DNA from 2 places in the Pseudarthrobacter sp. WHRI 8279 genome. Region 2 is predicted to be linked to the other one. Evidence: riboswitches for the same ligand, from Rfam matches in the RefSeq annotation. Region 2 holds a riboswitch; the other holds the start of a gene.
What was found. Region 2 has a riboswitch for guanidine ahead of ABRP28_RS13315 (multidrug efflux SMR transporter). Riboswitches for the same ligand answer to the same signal wherever they lie in the genome.
Positions count from the first base shown of each region.

Region 1: linked by a shared signal. The riboswitch ahead of ABRP28_RS20305 (multidrug efflux SMR transporter) and the one ahead of ABRP28_RS13315 (multidrug efflux SMR transporter) in region 2 are both predicted to bind guanidine.

Region 1 covers NZ_CP168163.1:57,681-67,246, reverse strand. The annotation lists partial or broken gene ABRP28_RS20345 (transposase) at 422-764, shown strand; partial or broken gene ABRP28_RS20340 (transposase) at 1,543-2,096, shown strand; gene ABRP28_RS20335 (LLM class flavin-dependent oxidoreductase) at 2,237-3,121, shown strand; gene ABRP28_RS20330 (superoxide dismutase) at 3,177-3,821, shown strand; gene ABRP28_RS20325 (hypothetical protein) at 3,831-3,974, shown strand; gene ABRP28_RS20320 (NADPH-dependent FMN reductase) at 4,083-4,691, shown strand; gene ABRP28_RS20315 (carboxymuconolactone decarboxylase family protein) at 4,743-5,246, shown strand; partial or broken gene ABRP28_RS20310 (pirin family protein) at 5,243-6,255, shown strand; guanidine-III (ykkC-III) riboswitch at 6,566-6,632, shown strand; gene ABRP28_RS20305 (multidrug efflux SMR transporter) at 6,643-6,957, shown strand; partial or broken gene ABRP28_RS20300 (IS481 family transposase) at 7,865-8,832, shown strand; gene ABRP28_RS20295 (ribbon-helix-helix domain-containing protein) at 8,949-9,302, opposite strand; gene ABRP28_RS20290 (hypothetical protein) at 9,302-9,566, opposite strand, start outside.
Region 2 covers NZ_CP168162.1:2,880,419-2,889,984, reverse strand. The annotation lists gene ABRP28_RS13340 (DEAD/DEAH box helicase) at 351-2,252, shown strand; gene ABRP28_RS13335 (MBL fold metallo-hydrolase) at 2,354-3,004, opposite strand; gene ABRP28_RS13330 (aldo/keto reductase) at 3,015-4,007, opposite strand; gene ABRP28_RS13325 (nucleoside/nucleotide kinase family protein) at 4,072-4,710, opposite strand; gene ABRP28_RS13320 (multidrug efflux SMR transporter) at 4,735-5,112, opposite strand; gene ABRP28_RS13315 (multidrug efflux SMR transporter) at 5,112-5,435, opposite strand; guanidine-III (ykkC-III) riboswitch at 5,445-5,510, opposite strand; gene ABRP28_RS13310 (ferritin) at 5,587-6,117, opposite strand; gene ABRP28_RS13305 (ROK family protein) at 6,226-7,407, opposite strand; gene ABRP28_RS13300 (ABC transporter substrate-binding protein) at 7,536-8,864, shown strand; gene ABRP28_RS13295 (carbohydrate ABC transporter permease) at 8,864-9,566, shown strand, end outside.

The sequences.
Region 1 (9,566 bases), on a different replicon from region 2:
GCTACAACCGTCAGCGCGTAGTAAGGCCAGTCCTCACTGCCCGAAGTTAGCTGCATGATCAATTGAACAATCGCCGCCAGCGTCAGTGTGACGAAAATAAGAACCGAGCGCTCCCCCTCTGCGGCCTCGACAGACAGTGCCCACCAGACCCAACCTCTGGGCAACCGCGACCGGTCCCCTCACACGCGTTGGCCGTTATCGACGTTCAGAGAGTTTAATCGGGAACGCAGGATGCAGTGAAGGTAGCCGTGCCACTTCGGCTCGTACATGTACCCACCGGGCAGAGAATCCGGTGCCGGGCCTGGCCATGCGCAGGATCGCCGACCTACACCGGGGCAGGCCAAGACCGACGCCCGGGACGCGGCAATCATCGCCGAAGACGCCCGGACCATGCCTCTTCACAAGGTCGAATCCTCGCCGGGTGACCGGCAAACACTTCGCCAGCGCCGCGCACCTGGCCTCATACGCAGGGATAGCGCCCGTCACCCGGCGCTCCTGCACGTCCATCCGCGGCGAGCATTCGAGCCAGCGCGGGAGCAAAAACTCAAGCGCGCCCTGTTCCTCTCCGCTTCGCGGCCCTGCACCCACCCGCCATCGCTGCCTACTACGACCGCAAACGGGCCGAAGGCAAACGGCACAACCAAGCCCTCATCGCCCTCGCCCGCCGCCGCTCGGACGTTCTCTTCGCCATGCTCAGAGACGGGACCCTCTACCAAGACCCCGAACCACAAAACCTGCCATCAGCCGCTTGGCGAAAACCATAGAGGCACACTCCAGGGTCGCCGGTGGGGCGTTGGGTGCGGTTGATTTTCGATGTCGAATATCTGTAGCTTGAGGCATTCTTCAACCACGCGGATGCCGCCGTCGATCGCATCACCCGGGCGGGCAAGAAAGGTGCCCTGGGCGCGCTGCGGAACGCCCAGTTTTCCAAGACGGTCTACGCCTTCGGGTTGCGGGTCTCGCCGAGGCCCGGATGCTCGGCCTCACCGATCTGCACTCAAACCCCTACAGCCCCCGGTGGGGAACGTACGGAACCTTGCATGTCAGGTTCGCCAAAGCCTTCAAAGGCGGCCCACCGCGCCGCCACACAATACTGGCGGTACCGGAGTTCGATTAGGCGTTGGACGGTTGCGGCAATGGGTCGAAAAGGCGCGCCCATTGTTCACCCAAACGGCTCCGACGCTCTCTGGATCACTGAGCGGCCACTTCCGGATCTCCATCCGACACATCGACAGCAGGTTCTGTGGTGCTGCGGGACGAAGTCGGTCTGAACAAGAACCTGACCCTGCACAGCCTCAGACACTCCTATGTCACCCCACCTGATCGAGTACGGATATCCCGAACGGTTCGCGCAGGAACAGGTCGGCCAGTCCCACCGTGTGAGCCACCGTTGACGATCCAGGATCTTCTTCTGCAGCAGCGAGAAGAAGGATTCCATGGCGGCGTTATCCTTCCTAAGCCTCCACCACGGCTATCGGGACTGCCCCCGGTTTTGTTGACTCCTTGATCTAGCGAGCTTGTGCTCGTGGAAGGATGTTGACTATGCCCACGGCTTATGGGGCGGAGTTCCGCCAGGATGTTATTGATGTGGCCCGTAAGGGTGAGGCGCCTCTGGCGCAGATTGCTAAGGATTTCGGGCTGTCGGTCACGACGTTGAAGCGCTGGATTGCCATCGCTGAACGGAAGGAATCCGGGACCGGCCCGGCGGCGGCGGAGTCGGCCGAGATGCGGGAGCTGAAGAAGCGGAACCGGCTGTTGGAGCAGGAGAACGAGATTCTGCGCCGGGCTGCTGCCTATCTGGCCAGGGACATCAACCCAAAATGATTTACCCGCTGGTCACGGATCTTGCCGCCGACGGTGTTCCCGTGGCGGTGACCTGCAGGGTGTTGGGATTCAGCAAGCAAGGCTATTACCGGTGGAGGGCCAGCCCGGTGACGGAACGGGACTGGGTCGATGCGCACCTGGTCAACGCCGCCCGGGACATCCACGCCGACGACCCGGCCTTCGGATACCGGTTTATCGCCGATGAGCTCCCGGGGATGGGCATCGTGGCGGGTGAGAACAGGGTCCAGCGCCTGTGCAGGGACCACGGCATCTGCTTCGGTGACACCCAACGCAACTCCGACGGAAGCCTCCGGCCCACCGCCGAGGCCATTAGCAACCTCCACGAGGCGATCGTCCTGGCCGACCAGAACGGGCTGGATTACTTCGGCGTGGGCGAGCACACACCCTGGACATGCCTGCGTCATCGCCGGGTTCTGTGATCGCCGCCGCCGCGGCGGCAACGAAGCAGATCAAGCTCGGCAGCGGCGCGAGTATCATCAGCACCGACGACCCGGTACGGGTGTTCCAGCAGTTCGCTATCGCCGACGCCGTCTCCGGCGGCGGCCGGGTGGAAATCACCGCCGGCCGCGGATCCTCGGTGGAGACGTTCCCGCTCTTCGGCTACGACCTGAACGACTACGACCGGCTCTACGCCGAAAAACTGGACCTGCTGATGACCATCAACAACAGCAAGACCGAAAACGTGACCTGGTCCGGAACCGTCCGGCCTTCACTCGACGAGCTGGCCGTCGTGCCACGGCCGGTCAACGGCTCCCTGCCCGTCTGGGTGGCCACCGGCGGCAGCGCCCCGTCCTCGGTCCGCGCCGGAAAGCTGGGCCTGCCCATCTCCTACGGCATCATCGGCGGAGCCCCCGCCAGGTTCGCCCCGCTGGCAGACCTCTACCGCGCTTCCGCGGCGCAGGCCGGGCACACCGGAGGGAATATCAAGGTCTCCGTGGCAACCCTCGGGCTGATCGCCCCGACCAAGAAAGAAGCGCTGGAACGCTTCTACCCCGGCTGGTACAACCTCAACATCGTAATGGGCAAACTCCGCGGCTGGCCCGCCCCTGACAAGCGCCAGTTCCTGGCCCAGGCAGACTTCCCCGGCGCGTACTACGTCGGAGACCCCGACGAAATCGCCCAGCGCATCGTGGACCTGCACGGCCACATGGGACACATGCGCCACTTCCTGCAAATGGACATCGGCGGCCTGCCCCAGGAGCACTTCCTGGAATCCCTGATCCTGCTGGCCACCGAGGTCAAACCCCGCGTCGAACGCCTCCTGGCCGGCAAGTAAGACACACATTCACCCCGCTCATCGTTTCCCGGCTTCTCAACAGCGAGGAAGAACCATGAACACCTACGTACTGCCAGACCTTGACTACGACTATGCCGCGCTGGAGCCCCACATTTCCGCGCGGATCATGGAGCTGCACCACAGCAAGCACCACGCCACCTACGTCGCCGGCGCCAACAACGCCCTCGCCCAGCTGGCCGAGGCCCGCGAGCAGGGCGACTTCGCCAACATCAACCGCCTCTCCAAGGACCTCGCGTTCCACACCGGCGGGCACATCAACCACTCCGTCTTCTGGAAGAACCTCTCCCCGGACGGCGGCGACAAGCCCGAAGGCGAGCTCGCGGCCGCCATCGACGACGCCTTCGGCTCCTTCGACGCCTTCCGCCACCACTTCAGCGCCGCCTCCCTCGGCCTGCAGGGTTCCGGCTGGGCCTTCCTCGCCTACGAGCCCATCGGCGGGAACCTCGTCATCGAACAGCTCTACGACCAGCAGGGCAACACCGCACTCGGCACCACCCCGCTGCTGATGCTGGACATGTGGGAACACGCCTTCTACCTCGACTACGTCAACGTCAAGGCCGACTACGTCAACGCCTTCTGGAACATCGTCAACTGGGCCGACGCCGCCGCCCGATTTGATGGTGCCCGCAACAACGCCACCGGCCTGATCCTGCCCGCGGCCGCCGGATCACAGGCCTAGGGGCGCTCCATGGAACTCGACGTATACAGCTTCGGCGACACCCAGCGCAACCCGACGGAGCCTCCGCCCCCTGAGGCCACCGAAGGTACTCCGTTGAGCGATGCCGGCGAATGGCCGTCGTGGCCAGCCTCACAGCCTGGCGAAGGGTTCTGAGGTTCCCTGTCGGAAAGGATTGAACTGTGCTGAACTGTGCTAGGGACTGCCGAGTTCCCGCCTTAATATGGCCGGCGCGCCATGCCGACGCTAGAAAGGATTGAGATAGTGCCAGAAAAAACGTACAAGATCGGATACTTCGTGGGAAGCCTGGCCAGCGGCTCCATCAATCGCACATTATCCAAGGCCCTGATCAAACTGGCCCCAGAGGAACTTGAGTTCACCGAGATTCCTATTAGGGACCTCCCGCTCTACAACTACGATTTTGATGCCGATTTCCCGGCGGAAGGCAGGGCGTTGAAGGAGTCCATCGAGGCCTCCGACGGCATCCTATTTGTCTCTCCCGAGTACAACCGGTCGATCCCAGGAGCGTTGAAGAACGCTATTGACTGGGGATCCCGACCGTGGGGGGCCAATTCGTTCGCCCGGAAACCTACCGGCATCATCGGTGCTTCCCCGGGCAATATCGGTACCGCCGTGATGCAGTCCTCGATGCGCACGGTGTTGAGCTTTCTCGATGCACCTCAGCTGAGTGCCCCGGAGGCGTACGTGAAGTTCGACGCCGATGTGTTCGGGGACGACGGTGAAGTCAGGGACGAGGGCACGGCCGCTTTCCTGCGCCACTACATGGAGGAATACGGTGCGTTCGTTCAGCGCGTCCTGGACGCCCACGCCCCCGGCCATATCGGCGACCAGGACCGGGACGTGTCCCACTAGTCCCCCACTAGTCCCTGGCCTTCCGGACTGCGGCGACGAACAAGGAGCACTATGACCACCAGTGACCTCTTTTTCCTGGACAAGTCCGATGCCGGCAGCTGGCAGGCGCTCAATGGTCTGGCACTGAAGGTCGCCGCCGCGGCCGGGGAGGCGGGGCTGTCCCGGTCTGTGGTGGAGCTGGTCAATGTACGGATCTCCCAGCTCAACGGCTGTGCTTACTGCCTGTATCTGCACAGCTGCGACGCCGGCGAGGTCGGAGTCACCGGCCAGCAGCTGGCCGTGCTGCCCACGTGGCGGGAGGCCGCGGTGTTCACCGACGTGGAGCGGGCCGCGCTGGCCATCGGCGAGGCCGCCACCGTCCTGCCCGACGCTGATACGCGCGTGAGGGAGCTGGCCGCGGCCCGCCTGCAGCTCAGTGATGCGCAGTGGCCGGCATTGCAGTGGGCAGCGGTCACCATGAACGCGTTCAACCGGGTCTCGATCCTGTCCCGACATCCCGTGCGGCCCCGCGCGAATACCTCCACCCGTCCGGCCGTTGCGGGAGCAGAATCGTGACAAACCTGGATGTAAACCCCGAGGAAATCGTGTGCGCGGAGAGCACCGCGCCGTTCGCCGCGGAGCTACTGTCCCCCGGGACGTGCCGCTGGGCGGGCCGCGGGCAATGACCGTGCGCCGGACCCTGCCGCAGCGTCAGCGCAGCCTGATCGGGTCATGGTGCTTTCTGGACCATTATGGTCCCGACCCGATCTCTCAGTCCGGCGGAATGAGGGTGCCCCGGCACCCGCACACCGGTTTGGCTACCGTCAGCCTGCTGTTCACTGGTGGAATTTCCCATCGAAACTCCTCCGGCGCCGAGGCGCTCGTTCGCCCCGGCGAGCTCAACCTCATGATCGCCGGACGCGGGATTTCCCATCAAGAATTTTCCACTCCAGAGACCACGCTCCTGCACGGGGTTCAGCTGTGGTACGCCTTGCCCGACGCAACCCGGCACATGCCCCCGGCTTTCGAGCACTATGCACCGACTCCGGTCACGGGTGAGGGAACGGCGCTGCGGGTCTTTGTGGGCTCACTCGCCGGATCCGCTTCCCCGGTCAAGACCTACACCCCGCCGCTGCTGGCCGCCTCGATAACCCTGGAGCCCGGAGCACGGCTGGAACTGGACCTGGATCCGGGCTTTGAGCATGGGGTGCTGCTCGATGCCGGGGACCTAACCCTCAACGGTTCGCCGATACCCGTGGACCACTTGGCTTACCTGCCCATCGGCCAGCGGTCGCTGGTGCTGGAGGCCGGACCGGACCCGGTGCGGCTGGTGCTTATCGGCGGGGAGCCGCTGGGAGAGCAGATCGTGATGTGGTGGAACTTTGTTGGGCGCACCCACGAGGAGGTCCTCGCCTACCGCGCGGCGTGGCAGGCCGAGATCGACGTCGAACCGGCCACCGCGCCCGCCGCCGGCATTTACGACGACGGCGCTGCCTACCCGCGATTCGGTCCCTACCCGGGCGGCCAGCCGGCCCCGCTGCCGGCCCCGGGCATGCCCTCGGTCCGACTGCGCCCCCGCGCCTGACCCGACCACCAGCCCCGGTAAGCACCTCAGAAAGCAAGCACATTAGGGAGCGACTATGGAACCGCAGGCCACCATCACGGTCCGGAACGATCCTGCCCGCCAACGCTACGAGCTGCTCGACGGTGACACCGTCATCGGCAAGGCCTACTGGACGGATTTCGAGGAGACAGCCGGGCACGGGGAACGAGGCGGTCAATTCTGGCGTGTCCCGACTAGCCGAAGGGCCTCTCGGAAACCGTCGGTTACGGCACATGGACTCCTGCCGCGTGCAACCGGGCTTGCCCCCACTTGCCGGGCGTGCGATCTTAAAAAGGAGCCTCGAACGTAGGCTCCCGGACGATGGGTGCCGTACCCGGTGTGCGACAAGACGGCCCACGAGAGATCGTCATGCCGTGGATTGTGCTCGTTATTTCAGGTGTTCTAGAGGCCGTGTGGGCGACTGCCTTGGGCAAGTCCGAGGGCTTCAGCCGCCCAGGCCCTTCAATCGCCTTCGCCATTGCACTCATCCTCAGTATGGGCGGCCTCGCCTATGCCATGCGAGAGCTTCCCCTCGCTACGTCGTACGCAGTGTGGGTGGGAATCGGAGCGGTTTTGACCGTCGTTTATGCCATGGCCACCGGTGCGGAATCTGTGTCTGTGCTGAAGATCTTGTTTCTGGCCATGATTGTCGTCGGCGTCGTTGGACTGAAGGCGCTGCATTAAGGAACGAGCCATCAGGTGCGGGCCGTGGTGCGGCCTAAGTGTCCATTGGAGGATCGGCTTATAGGACGAGCAACCGCCAAACTAAGCTGTGAAAAACCGCCATTCTGAACTAACAGTCAACAGCCAATGCGGTAGATGGTGAAGTGTGAAAGTGGAGCTGACGGGAACTGTGCGCAGCGGTAGCGAGACTGAGACAAGTCGGATTACTGCCAGCGGTGCAACCTACGATGAGGCCCGCGAAGCTCTGGAAGCGCAGATCCCGAAAGGGTCCGCGCTGATCATGATTCGCACCGATCAGTAAACCTCGGGCCGGGTAGATATCCGGGCTGGGCTTTAACGTAGTGGTGCCGGTGACTTGGATAGCTGGGGGCAACTTCCAAGGGCACCGGCACCAAGAGCCGCAGTCTCGGACAACCCTCATCACTCGCACCATATGGGGGTGGTGCGGTCCTCCAGCCTACTGACGTTTCATGAGAGTAACCAGCGCGAGGGCTGGGTGTGGGGCGGCCCGGGTACTCCTGCCGCGCCGGATGAGAGATAGCTGCGTTGATCCTGGGCGTATCTAGTGCGTGCTTCTTTAGCGTTGATGCCGACGGTGACCTGAACCTCTGAGGGGTCCACGTTTCGGATAATGGCCGCGAGGTCCGTTGCCATTTCTTGAATTTCTGCGACGTTCCGGGCCTGGGTGGTTTGCCCAAGTTCTGGAATCTCGATAACCCACCATTTGCCCTCTCGGCGGGCCGGTGGCGTTGAACGTTTGCGTTGCTTATCTCACTCCTTGGCAGGGAGGCCGGCTAGGTGTATTGACCACGAACGTTAGGAACGCGCGGCGTGGATAGGTGACAAAAAGAAGACCTCCGAGTGGAGTGGGGCTTGTCTAAGAGTCCGATCCACAAGGAGGTCTTCAATGTCCCATGCTAACGCGATCCTGACGCCGAAGGGCATGCTCCGACTGGCCCGGTGCATCGTCGAGGATGGGTGGCCGCTGCGTCGGGCGGCTGAGCGTTTCCAAGTATCCGTCACGACTGCGGCGCGGTGGGCGGCCCGCTACCGCGAGCATGGCGAGCCGGGCATGCAGGATGTGTCGAGCCGGCCCCGCACCTCACCCCGGAGAACCTGTCCGCAGCGGGAGCGGCGGATCATCGCGATCAGGGTCAACCGCCGCTGGGGTCCGGCGCGGATCGGTTACCTGCTGGGGATCCACCCGTCCACGGTGCACCGGGTCCTGTCCAGGTACGGGCTGGCCAGGCTGTCGTGGCTGGACAGGGCAACCGGCAGAGTGATCCGCCGGTACGAGCACCACAGACCCGGGGAGCTGGTCCACGTGGACATCAAGAAACTCGGGCGGATCCCGGACGGCGGCGTCACCGGAGCCTGGGCAGGGCCGCCGGCAGGCGGAATAAGACCGGAACGGCGGCGAACCGGCGACCGGGCTACGCGTTCTTGCACAACGCCGTTGATGACCATTCCCGGCTCGCCTACACCGAGATCCTGGCCGATGAGAAAAAGGACACCGCCGCCGGGTTCTGGGACCGCGCCAACGCTTATTTCGAATCCCACGGAATCGTCGTCAAACGGGTGTTGACGGACAACGGCTCCTGCTACCGGTCCTACGCGTTCCAGGACGCGCTGGGCCCGAAGATCAGCCACAAACGCACCCGCCCCTACAGGCCTCAAACCAACGGCAAAGTCGAGCGCTACAACCGCACCATGCTCGATGAATGGGCCTACGCCCGCCCGTACCGCTCAGAGGCCGAGCGTGTTGCTGCTTTCGCCGGCTGGCTCCATCACTACAATCATCATCGAGGCCACACCTCACTCAAAGGTCAGCCACCGATCAGCCGTGTTACTAACCTCTCAGGTCAATACAGCTAGGGCCTCCCTCGATGGTCCCCCCCAGCTCGGCGGTACGGGCCGCAGCGACTGTGGCGGTGTCGAGATATGGGGATGGTTGGGCTGCTACCGGCAGGAGAGCTAAGCGGGCCTGGCTCCTAAGATGCCCGGTGCAGGTACTGGTGCAGTGCCTCGCGCACAATCTCGCTGGGTTTGCGGTGTTCAGCTTCGGCCCGCTCCCCCAGCTCGCGCAGTAGTTCCTCCGTCAGCCGGTAGGAGCGCACTGGCGCCGGGGCTGCCTTGCCGCTTAGTGAAGGACGGCCCACGGAGCGTTGCACGGCTTCCGGTGATCCGAGAGCGGCTTCCAGTAGTGCCTGGCCGGCTCCTGGGCCGTTGCTCTTGGTGATCACGGCGCCTTCGGGCAGGGTATCCATGTTCTCGGCCGACTCTGCCAGCCGGTGGTAGCGTTCCTGTTCCTGGCTGGTCAGTGCTGGTTCGTTGGTCCTGGTCATCACTGCCTCTCTTCTGCAATGTCGATGATTTTCCTCCGGGCTTCCATCACATGGAAGATCAGAATGTCTGCCGGCGGGGTGATGATCGCCATGACTTCAAGCATCATCTGGCGGTTTCGTGACGGGTTGATGAACAGGTCCGGGCGTTGACCGCCCTCTATGCGCGGTTCGTCAAACTTTTCGATCCGGTAGAGGAAGTTCTGCATTGCGAACAGTGCATCGCTCTGGTCGATGCCGTGCTTCGCTGCGCTGTCTGTCCATCGA
Region 2 (9,566 bases):
GCAGCACATGTCGTTATGGGTGCTCGAAGCGACATATGCTGCTACCTACTTGGGGGTCGGACGCAGCCGGGGAACGGGCCGGCTGCGGCGGGATGCTAGACTGGTGGAACTTGATGTGCAGTGATGCCCAGGTTTTCCTGTTCGGAGGTACCCCTCCAGCCAGGGACTGGGCTTTTTTCATGTGAGAGGCACATCCTGCGTCGATGAACGCGTTCCATTTGGTCCCGTCTGACTGCCACAATTTGCAGCGGCCCGGTTGATCACCTGACTTTTCTTCGGCGAACCCCTGGTCCAACCGGCACCGGGGGCCGATATCCGCCTGGATACCGCCTGAAAGACCGTATAAATACATGACTACTTTTTCTGCCCTCGGTACACCCAAGGCCCTTGCAGACACCCTCACCGCACAGGGAATTGTTGAACCGTTCCCCATCCAGGTCAAGACCCTCCCGGACACGCTGTCCGGGCGTGACGTCCTGGGCCGCGGCCGGACAGGATCCGGTAAAACCATCGCTTTCGCCATCCCGCTTGTAGCAAGACTCGCTGAGCGGGAAGCCAAGCACTTCCGCAAGCCCGGACGCCCCATGGGCCTGGTCCTGGCACCCACCCGTGAACTGGCCACCCAGATCAACGCCACCATCGAGCCGCTGGCCAAGGCTGCCGGCCTGAACACCACCGTGATCTACGGCGGCATCTCCCAGGCGCGCCAGGAAAAGGCGCTGCGTGCCGGCGTCGACATTGTGATCGCCTGCCCCGGCCGCCTGGAGGACCTCATCCGCCAGCGCGTCCTCACCCTTGAGGCCGTGGAAATCACCGTGCTGGACGAGGCGGACCACATGGCCGACCTCGGCTTCCTGCCCGTGGTGAAGAAGCTCATGGACATGACCCCCAGCCAGGGCCAGCGCCTGCTCTTCTCTGCAACGCTGGACAACGGCGTGGACAAGATCGTCCAGCGCTACCTGTCCAACCCGCTGACCCACTCCGTGGACGATCCGCAGGCAGCGGTGACCACCATGGAGCACCACGTGCTGGTGGTCAACGACCAGACCGTCAAGAAGCAGCTGATCGTTGAGCTTGCCTCCGGTGCCGGCCGCCGCGTACTTTTCATGCGGACCAAGCACCACGCCCGCAAGCTCGCCAAGACCCTGACCGACGCCGGGATCCCCGCCGTGGACCTGCACGGCAACCTGTCGCAGAATGCCCGCGACCGCAACCTGGCCGAGTTCTCCTCCGGTGACGTCCGCGTCCTGGTGGCCACCGACGTCGCAGCCCGCGGCGTGCACGTGGACGACGTCGAACTGGTCATCCACGTTGACCCGCCCACCGAGCACAAGGCGTACCTGCACCGTTCAGGCCGTACCGCCCGCGCCGGTTCCGACGGCACCGTGGTCACGCTGACCCTCCCCGAGCAGCAGACCGACGTCAAGAAGCTGATGAAGGCTGCCGGCGTGGAGGTCAACTTCGAGCGCGTCACCGCCAACTCCCCGCTGGTTGCGGAGCTGGTGGGCGAAATGGCCGAGAAGATCGATCCCCGCACCCGCGCTGCGCTGCTGGCCAAGAAGGCCGCACAGCAGGGCGGCGGCACCTCCACCGGTGCCAACGCCGAGCGCAAGCGGGCCCGCCGCCAGGCTGCACCCACTGCAGGCGGGCGTGGCGGCCGCGGTGGACGCGGCCGGGTTTCGGCTGAGCCCACCCGCACCGACATCCCGCGCGCCGAGCGCCGTGCCGTCGCTTTCGAAGGCCGGACCGAAGCCCGGGCAGCCTTCGACCGCGTGGCTGAGCAGAACGAGGACCGCGCGGTAGCGGCAGCAGCCGCCCGCCGCAACAACCGCGGACGCGGCACGGCCTCCACGCACCGCAACGACGTCCCCGCGGCAGGTGGCCGTGCATCGGCTGGCCGCGGTTCGGACGGGCGTGCAGAATCACGCGTCACCCGCACTGACGCCCCGCGTGGCGGCACCGGACGTCCGGCCAGCTCGGGCCGTCCGGCTTCCTCAGGCGGCCAGCGCAGCGGCCGCCCGGCAACCGGCCAGCGTGCCGCAGCCGGCGCGGGAACGGGTGCCCGGACCGGCGGACAGCGCTCGGCAGGGGCCGGCGCAGCCAGCGGCGGCAACAAGGCCGTATGGTCCTCCAACACCGGTGGCACCTCTGGCGGGTCCTACGCCGGCAACGGCGGCGGTTCCGGCCGTCCCGCGCGCAGCGGCCCCCGCCGCGCCTCGGCTCCGGCGTCCAACGAACGGCGCAGCCGCTAGGCACCAGCAACGTCCGAAGGGCCCAACCAGGGATGGTTGGGCCCTTCGCCTTTTAACTGGAGTATTCCGGCGGTTGACGCGGAGCTGTCAGTCGCGCCCGGTCACCAGCCGCGTGCGCGCCACTCCTCCAGGTGGGGCCGCTCGGCCCCCAGGGTTGTCGGCTTGCCGTGGCCCGGGTGGACCACGGTGTCATCCGAGTAGGCCCCGAACAGCCGCTGGGCTACATCGTCCAAAAGCTGTGTGAAACGCTCGGGATCGTTCTGGGTGTTGCCCACGCCGCCGGGGAACAACGAATCGCCGGAGAAAATATGCGCGGGTCCTTCGGGGTCCTCATAAACAAAGGCAATCGAGCCGGGCGTGTGCCCGCGCAGGTGGACCGCCGTAAGCGTAAAGCCGTCCACGGCCACCGTGTCCCCGTGCTCCAGGTTCCGGTCCGGCGCAACCGGCAGCGCATCGGCGTCGTCAGTTCCTGCGGCAGTGGGGGCGCCGGTTGCCCCCACCATCTCCTTCAGTGCCCGGACGTGGTCCCAGTGCTGGTGGGTGGTGGCAATGGCAGCGAGCTTCGGCGTCGCGGATGTGTCCGCGGCGGCGTCCCGCAGCAGCTGCCGGATGGCCGGCGCATCATCCGCGGCGTCGATCAGCACCTGTTCGCCGCTGGCTTTGGCAGTCAGCAGGTACACGTTGTTGTCCATCCCGCTGACCGAAATCCGGCGGATGGTGATGTCACGCAGGTCATGAATGAGTGAGTCCATGGGCTTGAGTTTATTCGCGCCCCTCCGAGACCCAGGCGGGATCGGCGGAACGGGAGCCGACGACGGCCTCCGAGGCTTCGCCAAGCGCGTCGAGGTGCGCCGGGGTCAGTTCCCGGTCCAGGGCGCCCAGGTTCTCGTCGATCCGGTGCGCTTTGCGGGTGCCCGGGATGGGGACGACCGGCAGCCCCAGCCTTCTGCCCTGGGCGAGCAGCCAGGCGAGGGCGACCTGTGCCGGCGTCGCGTCCAGCTGGTCCGCGACGGACTGCACCGTGTCCACCACCGCCTGGTTGGCGCCGGCGGCATCCGGGGCGAAACGGGGGATCCGGCGCCGGAAGTCGTTGTCCCCCAGGCTTGAGGCGTCGACGGTGCCGGTGAGGAATCCCCGGCCCAGCGGCGAGTACGGCACGAAGCCCACCCCCAGGGCGGCAGCGGCGGGGACAACGTTGCGTTCGACGTCGCGGCTCCAGATGGACCATTCGCTCTGGACAGCGGCTATGGGATGCACGGCACTGGCTTCCTCCAGTTCCTGGGCCGTCACCTCGGACAGCCCCAGGTGCCGGACCTTGCCCCGCTGCACAAGCTCCGCCATGGCTCCCACGGTTTCCGCCATGGGAACGCGGAGGTCGCGGCGGTGCATGTAGTAAAGGTCGATCACGTCGGTGCCCAGCCGGCGCAGGCTGCGGTCCACGGCCTTGCGGATGTAGGCAGTATCGCCGCGGATGTCCGTGTAGCCGTCCGCCGGCGTGCCCACCAGCCCGAACTTGGTGGCCAGCTGGACCTCGTTCCGCCGCGCCTTCAGCAGCTGAGCGATCAGTTCCTCGTTGCTGCCGCCGCCGTAGATGTCCGCGGTGTCGATGAAGCTGACACCGGAGTCCACGGCGTGGTGCAGCGTGCGGAGCGCGTCCTCCTGGTCCACCTCCCCGTAGACGGGCGTCAGGGCCATGCCGCCGAAGCCGAGCCGGCTGACGTCGAGTCCGTCGCCGAGGGTTACCGCGTGTGCCATGAGTTCTCCTGTTTCTTTGCCATTGCCAGCGCTGTTTTCGGATGCTGCTGGTAGTGGTAACCCCCTAGTGCCAGGGAATAATCCTGCTGGCCGCCGGACGGGTGGCCTCGATCAGCACGGCGTTGGCCTGGTCCGGGCCGGCTGCCCACGCTTCTGCCGCGGCCCGCTCCATCCCGAACGAGATGTGCCGCTCCACCAAGCGGTTCAGCCGCAGTGCCGGGGGTACATCAACAAACCAGACCTCGTCCAGCTGCGACCGGATGTCCTTCCAGGGTTCCTGTTCAAACAACAGGTAGTTGCCTTCCGTGATCACCAGGGGCACCTCCGCAGGGATGGCGATGGAGGCCGCCACCGGTTCATCAAGGGTGCGGTTGAACTCCGGGGCGTACACCACTGCCTCGTCCCGCCGAACCAGGCGGCGCAGCAGCGACAGGTACCCGCCGGCGTCGAACGTGTCGATGGCCCCCTTGCGCTGCCGCAGCGGCGTGCCCTCAATGATGGCGTTGCCCAGGTGGAAGCCGTCCATCGGCACCACCACAGCCTGCCCGGGCCCGAACTGCTGCTGCAGCCAGGCAGCGAAGGTGGACTTGCCGGCGCCCGGCGCGCCCGCGATGCCCAGCAGCATCCGCCGCCCGCCGTGCGGGGCGCCGTTCAAGGCGCCGCGCAGCGCAGCGACGGCCTCGGCGATCTCGGGGGAGTCCATGGCAAAAGCCTAGACTGCCGAAGCTCAGCGGCGGGCCGTTGGCTCCGGCGTGGAGCTGCGGGGTGCGTGTTCGGCCGGCAGAGCCTTGAGGCCGGCTGCGCAGCCGACGATCCCCGCAATGAACACAACCTTCAGCACGCTGAATGGCTCCACGCCGGTGGCCATCGCCCAGCCCACAGTCAGCGCGGCGCCCAGGCCCACCCATACCGCGTAGGCGCTGCCCAGCGGAATGGTGCGGATAGCCCAGCCCAGGCCCAGCATGCTCAGGGTGGCTGTCACGGCGAAAACAAGGGTTGGGCCGGGCCGGCTGAAGCCGTCGGACAGTCCGAGGGCCGTGGCCCATACGGCTTCGAGGACAGCGGAGGCCAGGAGCACCAGCCAGGGAAGTGAACGCCGCAGCATTACGCCACCACCTTCAGGCCAACCACGCACACGGCGATGCCGGAGAGCAAAAGGAGCCGCGCCGCCGTCGGACGTTCCACCCTGGTGACCATGGCATAAGCGGAGGTCAGCACTACGCCTACCCCAACCCAGACCGCGTAGGCGGTGCCGGTGGGGATGGACTGCATCGCGATGGCAAGGCCGCCCGTGCTCGCGGCGACGGAGACCAGGAAGAGGGCCGCGGGGGCCAGGCGCTGCCGTCCGGAGGCCTGGAAGGCGCGGTGCAGGGAGGCGGCCCAGACGGCCTCGAGCGCTCCGGAGAGAAGAAGTATTAGCCACGACATGGCAGATCCTTTGGCCAGTCTTGTCGCGTTCCGGGTACTGAACCGTCGTCCGGAGGCTCAGGTGCGGAGCCTTGGTTTCCAGCGTAGCAACGCCCGACGGCGGCGGGCACTTTTGGTGCCCAACCTCACCAGGGGTGCCTGCCGGGCGGGGCTAGAGGGTGCCGCCGGCTGCCTCGGGGGCAGAGGCGTCACGGCCGCCGTCGCCGATGGTTTCCCGGGCAATGAAGTTTTCGATGTCGAACAGGTTGTCCGCGCGCTCTGCGATGTTCAGCAGGGTGGTCATGGAGGCCACCTCCTCCACCTGCTCCTTGAGGAACCACAGCATGAACTGCTCGCCCAGGGCATCGTTTTCGCCGCGGGCAGCCCGGAACAGGTCCTCGATGTTGCGGGTGACTTCCTTCTCCTGCTGCAGCGCCAGGGCCAGCGGCTCGGTGACGGAATTGAAGTCGTTGCGGACGGCCGGAACGCCGGGGATGGTGAAGGCAATGTCCCGGTCAAGCATGTACTGCACCATCATCATGGCGTGGTTCCGTTCCTCCACGGACTGGCGGTAGAAGTAGCGTGCCAGCTGGGGGAGGTCCTGGTTGGCGAACCAGGTGGCCACGGCAATGTACTGCTGCGATGCGGTGAACTCGTTGCCGATCTGGGTGGACAGGAGCGCATTAAAGGATGAAGTGGTCATAGCCCGAGTCTAGGGACGGCCCGGGGGCGCCACCAGTGTGGAAAGGCTCTGCTTCTCCAAGGCAAGGCTGCCCTCTGGCCAAGGCAAGGCTGCCCTCTGGCACCCGGGTCAGCCGGCCCGCTGCGCCAGCAGCTGTTCCACCCTTTCCGGGGCGTAGAGGCTCTCCTCCACGAGCTTGCACAGTCCAACAGCCGTGGCCGTCCGGCTGTCAGCGGAGACCACCTCAAGGTCCACCAGGGAGGGTTCAAAAGCGTCCTCGAGGATCTGCTGCCGGCAGGCCCGCAGGAAGTCCGGTAGTACGCCCACGAGCCCGCCCACGGCAATCCGGCCGGGGTTCAGCGTCCCCACGGTGGCTGCGAGCGCCCGTCCCAGTACCCGCCCGGCTTCGGTGACGGCGGAGCGCACGGCGGGATCGCTGCCGCATGCATCAACGAGCTGCCGCAGGGTGCGGTAGCCGGTCAGTTCCGGTTCCGCGAGGAGCGCGCGGCCCGACGCCGCCGCCGCAAGGCAGCCGTCCCTGCCGCACCGGCAGCGGCGGCCCGCGGCTTCGGGAATCCGCACGTGCCCGATGTCCCCGGCGGCTCCGTGGGCACCGCGGACCAGGGCTCCCCGCACGATGATGCCGGAGCCGACGCCGGTACTGACCTTTACTGCCACAAGGGACTCAAGCGGCTCCCGGACCTCGCCCACGGCCATCGACCGGGCGTCATTTTCCAGCAGGACCGGGCAGTCGAGCTTCGCCTCCATGACGTCCTGCAGGCTTTGCAGGTCCCAGTGGGCAAGGACTGTGCGTTCCAGGCCGAGCCGGTGGAGAGGGTCCACCGGGGCCGGCAGTCCCACCCCGGCTCCCACAGGCTGGCGCCCGTCAAGGAGCCGGAGGGACTCCTCGATGACGCTGCCGGCCACGCCTTCCTGGGACTGGCTGATCTCGATGGGCAGCCGTGCGGAGGCCAGGATGTCCCGGCCTAGGGAGAGGAGATGGATGCTGGCGTGGGTGTGCCCGATCTCGATCGCGAGGACCAGCTTGCCGCGGTCATCGAAGCGCAGGGCCCGGGGCGGCCTGCCTCGCTGTGAGCGCAGTGCTGTGGATTCATAGACCAGGCCGGCAGTAAAGAGCGCATCCAGCCGCTCATAAAGGGTGGACCGGGCCATGCCCGTAATGTCCAGCAGGTCCGCGCGGCTGTATCCGGCAGGGCTTGAACGCAAGAGCTGGAGGACATGGCCGGCGCTCGTGGCAGGCCCTGCCGGAGGCTGGCCCGAGCCTCCGATGAGGGTCCTCTGCTGGGTCATGCTGTCCGCTCCCTTTGCCGTGCGCGGCGCACCTGTGCCGCGGTGTGATCATTGACGTGGTCTGGATCACACAATTATGATCGATCATCAGACAAAAATACTATCTGCCCTTGCAGCAGGAGGTTCCAATGTCGGATCTTGCCCATGACGTCAGCCGGCGGGCCTTGCTGAAGGGAGGGCTGATGGCTCTGGCCACCGGCCCCCTGCTTGCAGCCTGCGGCGTGAACACCAGCGGGAGCGGAGGCGAAGGCTCCGTCAACTTCCTTTCCACCCAGTTCTCCCCGGTGGAAGAGCGGCAGCGGTATGAAGCCACGCTGAAGAAGTTCTCCGGGGACATCCAAGTGGCCTACAACCCCGTTGACACCGGCGTCTTCAACACCACGCTGAAGTCCCAGCTTGCCGCCGGGAAGGTTGAGATAGGCATCGCGGCGGGCCTGCACAGCGACCTCATTCCCTTCGCGTCGCAGTTCGAGGACCTCAGCTCGCTCACCAGCGACCTTTCATCTGCCGGCTACTCCGAAGACCTGCTGGAGCTGGCGAAGCTCGGCACCGATACTCCCCGGTACATCCCCTGGATCCAGGCGACGTACGTGGTGGCGGTCAACAAGAAGGCGCTGGACTGGCTGCCGTCAGGTGCCGACGTCAACAACCTCACCTATGAGGACTTCCTGGCGTGGGCGCAGGCGGCCAAGGCGGCGAACGGGGGGCGCCCGGTGTTCGGTATTCCTGCCGGGCCGAAGGGCCTCCACCACCGCTTCTACCAGGGTTTCCTGTTCCCCAGCTTCACGGGCGGGCAGATCACCACGTTCCGCAATGCCGATGCCGTCACCGCCTGGACCTACATGCGCGACCTCTGGGCCAACATGAACCCGGCCTCGGCGAATTACGACTTCATGCAGGAACCGCTGGGCAACGGGGAAGTCCTGGTGGCGTGGGACCACGTGGCACGCCTTATCAACGCGGTCCAGGACAAGCCTGACGACTGGCTGATGGTGCCCGCCCCGTCAGGCCCGAAGGGCAAGGGCTACCTGCTGGTCGTCGGCGGCATGGCCGTGCCCCAGGGTTCACCGGAAAAGGACAAGGCCTTCGAGCTGATCAAGGCACTGTCAAAGCCGGAGGCGCAACTCGAGACGCTGAAGTCCAACGCCTTCTTCCCGGTGGTGAAGGCGGATATCGGAAGCGACCTCCCGGGCGGCATCGCACTGGAGGCCAAGGCGGTCAAGGCGCAGCAGGAAGCCCCGGACGCCATCCTTGCGCTCCCGCCGGTGGGCCTGGGCGACAAGGACCCGCAGGTCTCGCAGCTGTTCAAGAACTGCTTCCAGGAGATCTGCCTGAACAACGCGGACGTCAAGGCGACGCTGGACCGCCAGGGCGCGGAGCTGGCCGGCATCATGGACACGCTGAATGTTCCCTGCTGGGCCCCGGATCCCGACGCTGACCAGTGCAGGGTTGCGTGATGGCTTCCCCCGACGCACCCGCTGCCGCCAGGCCGCGGCCACGGCCCGCCAGGCCCCGCGGCCGGCCGCCGCGGAGGAGTGGAACCTCGGCGGCGATGCTGCTGATTGCCCCGTCGATTGTCTTCATGACCCTGCTGTTCGGCTGGCCCATGGTCAGCGGCATCCTCCAGGCGTTCGGCGGCCCGGAGGGGCTGACCACCGCGAACTTCACCCGGATGGCGCAGGACCCCTACTTCTGGTCTTCCGTGGGCAACACCCTGCTGCTGATCGTGGTGATGATTCCCATCCAGTTTGTCCTGGCGCTGGCCATGGCCCTGCTGATCCGGGCCAAACCGCGCGGATCCTCGGTGTACTTCTATATCTGGGCCATCCCCCTGGCGGTCAGCGATCTCGCCGCCGGCCTGGTCTGGCTGACGGTGTTCACGGACCGCGGCTACCTCAATTCCGTCCTGGCCTCGGTGGGCCTTGAACCGGTCTCCTGGCTGGCCTATGACAACTACGCCTCAATGTTCATGGCCGTGCTGATCGCGGAAGTCTGGCGGGCAACGTCGCTGGTGTTCGTGATCGTCGTCGCCGGGCTGCAGTCCATCCCCAAGGACTATGAGGAAGCGGCCGGCGTTTTCGGGGCCGGCTTCTGGGACAGGCTGTGGCACGTGACCCTGCCGCTGCTGCGGCCCAGCCTCCAGACCGCCCTGATCCTGC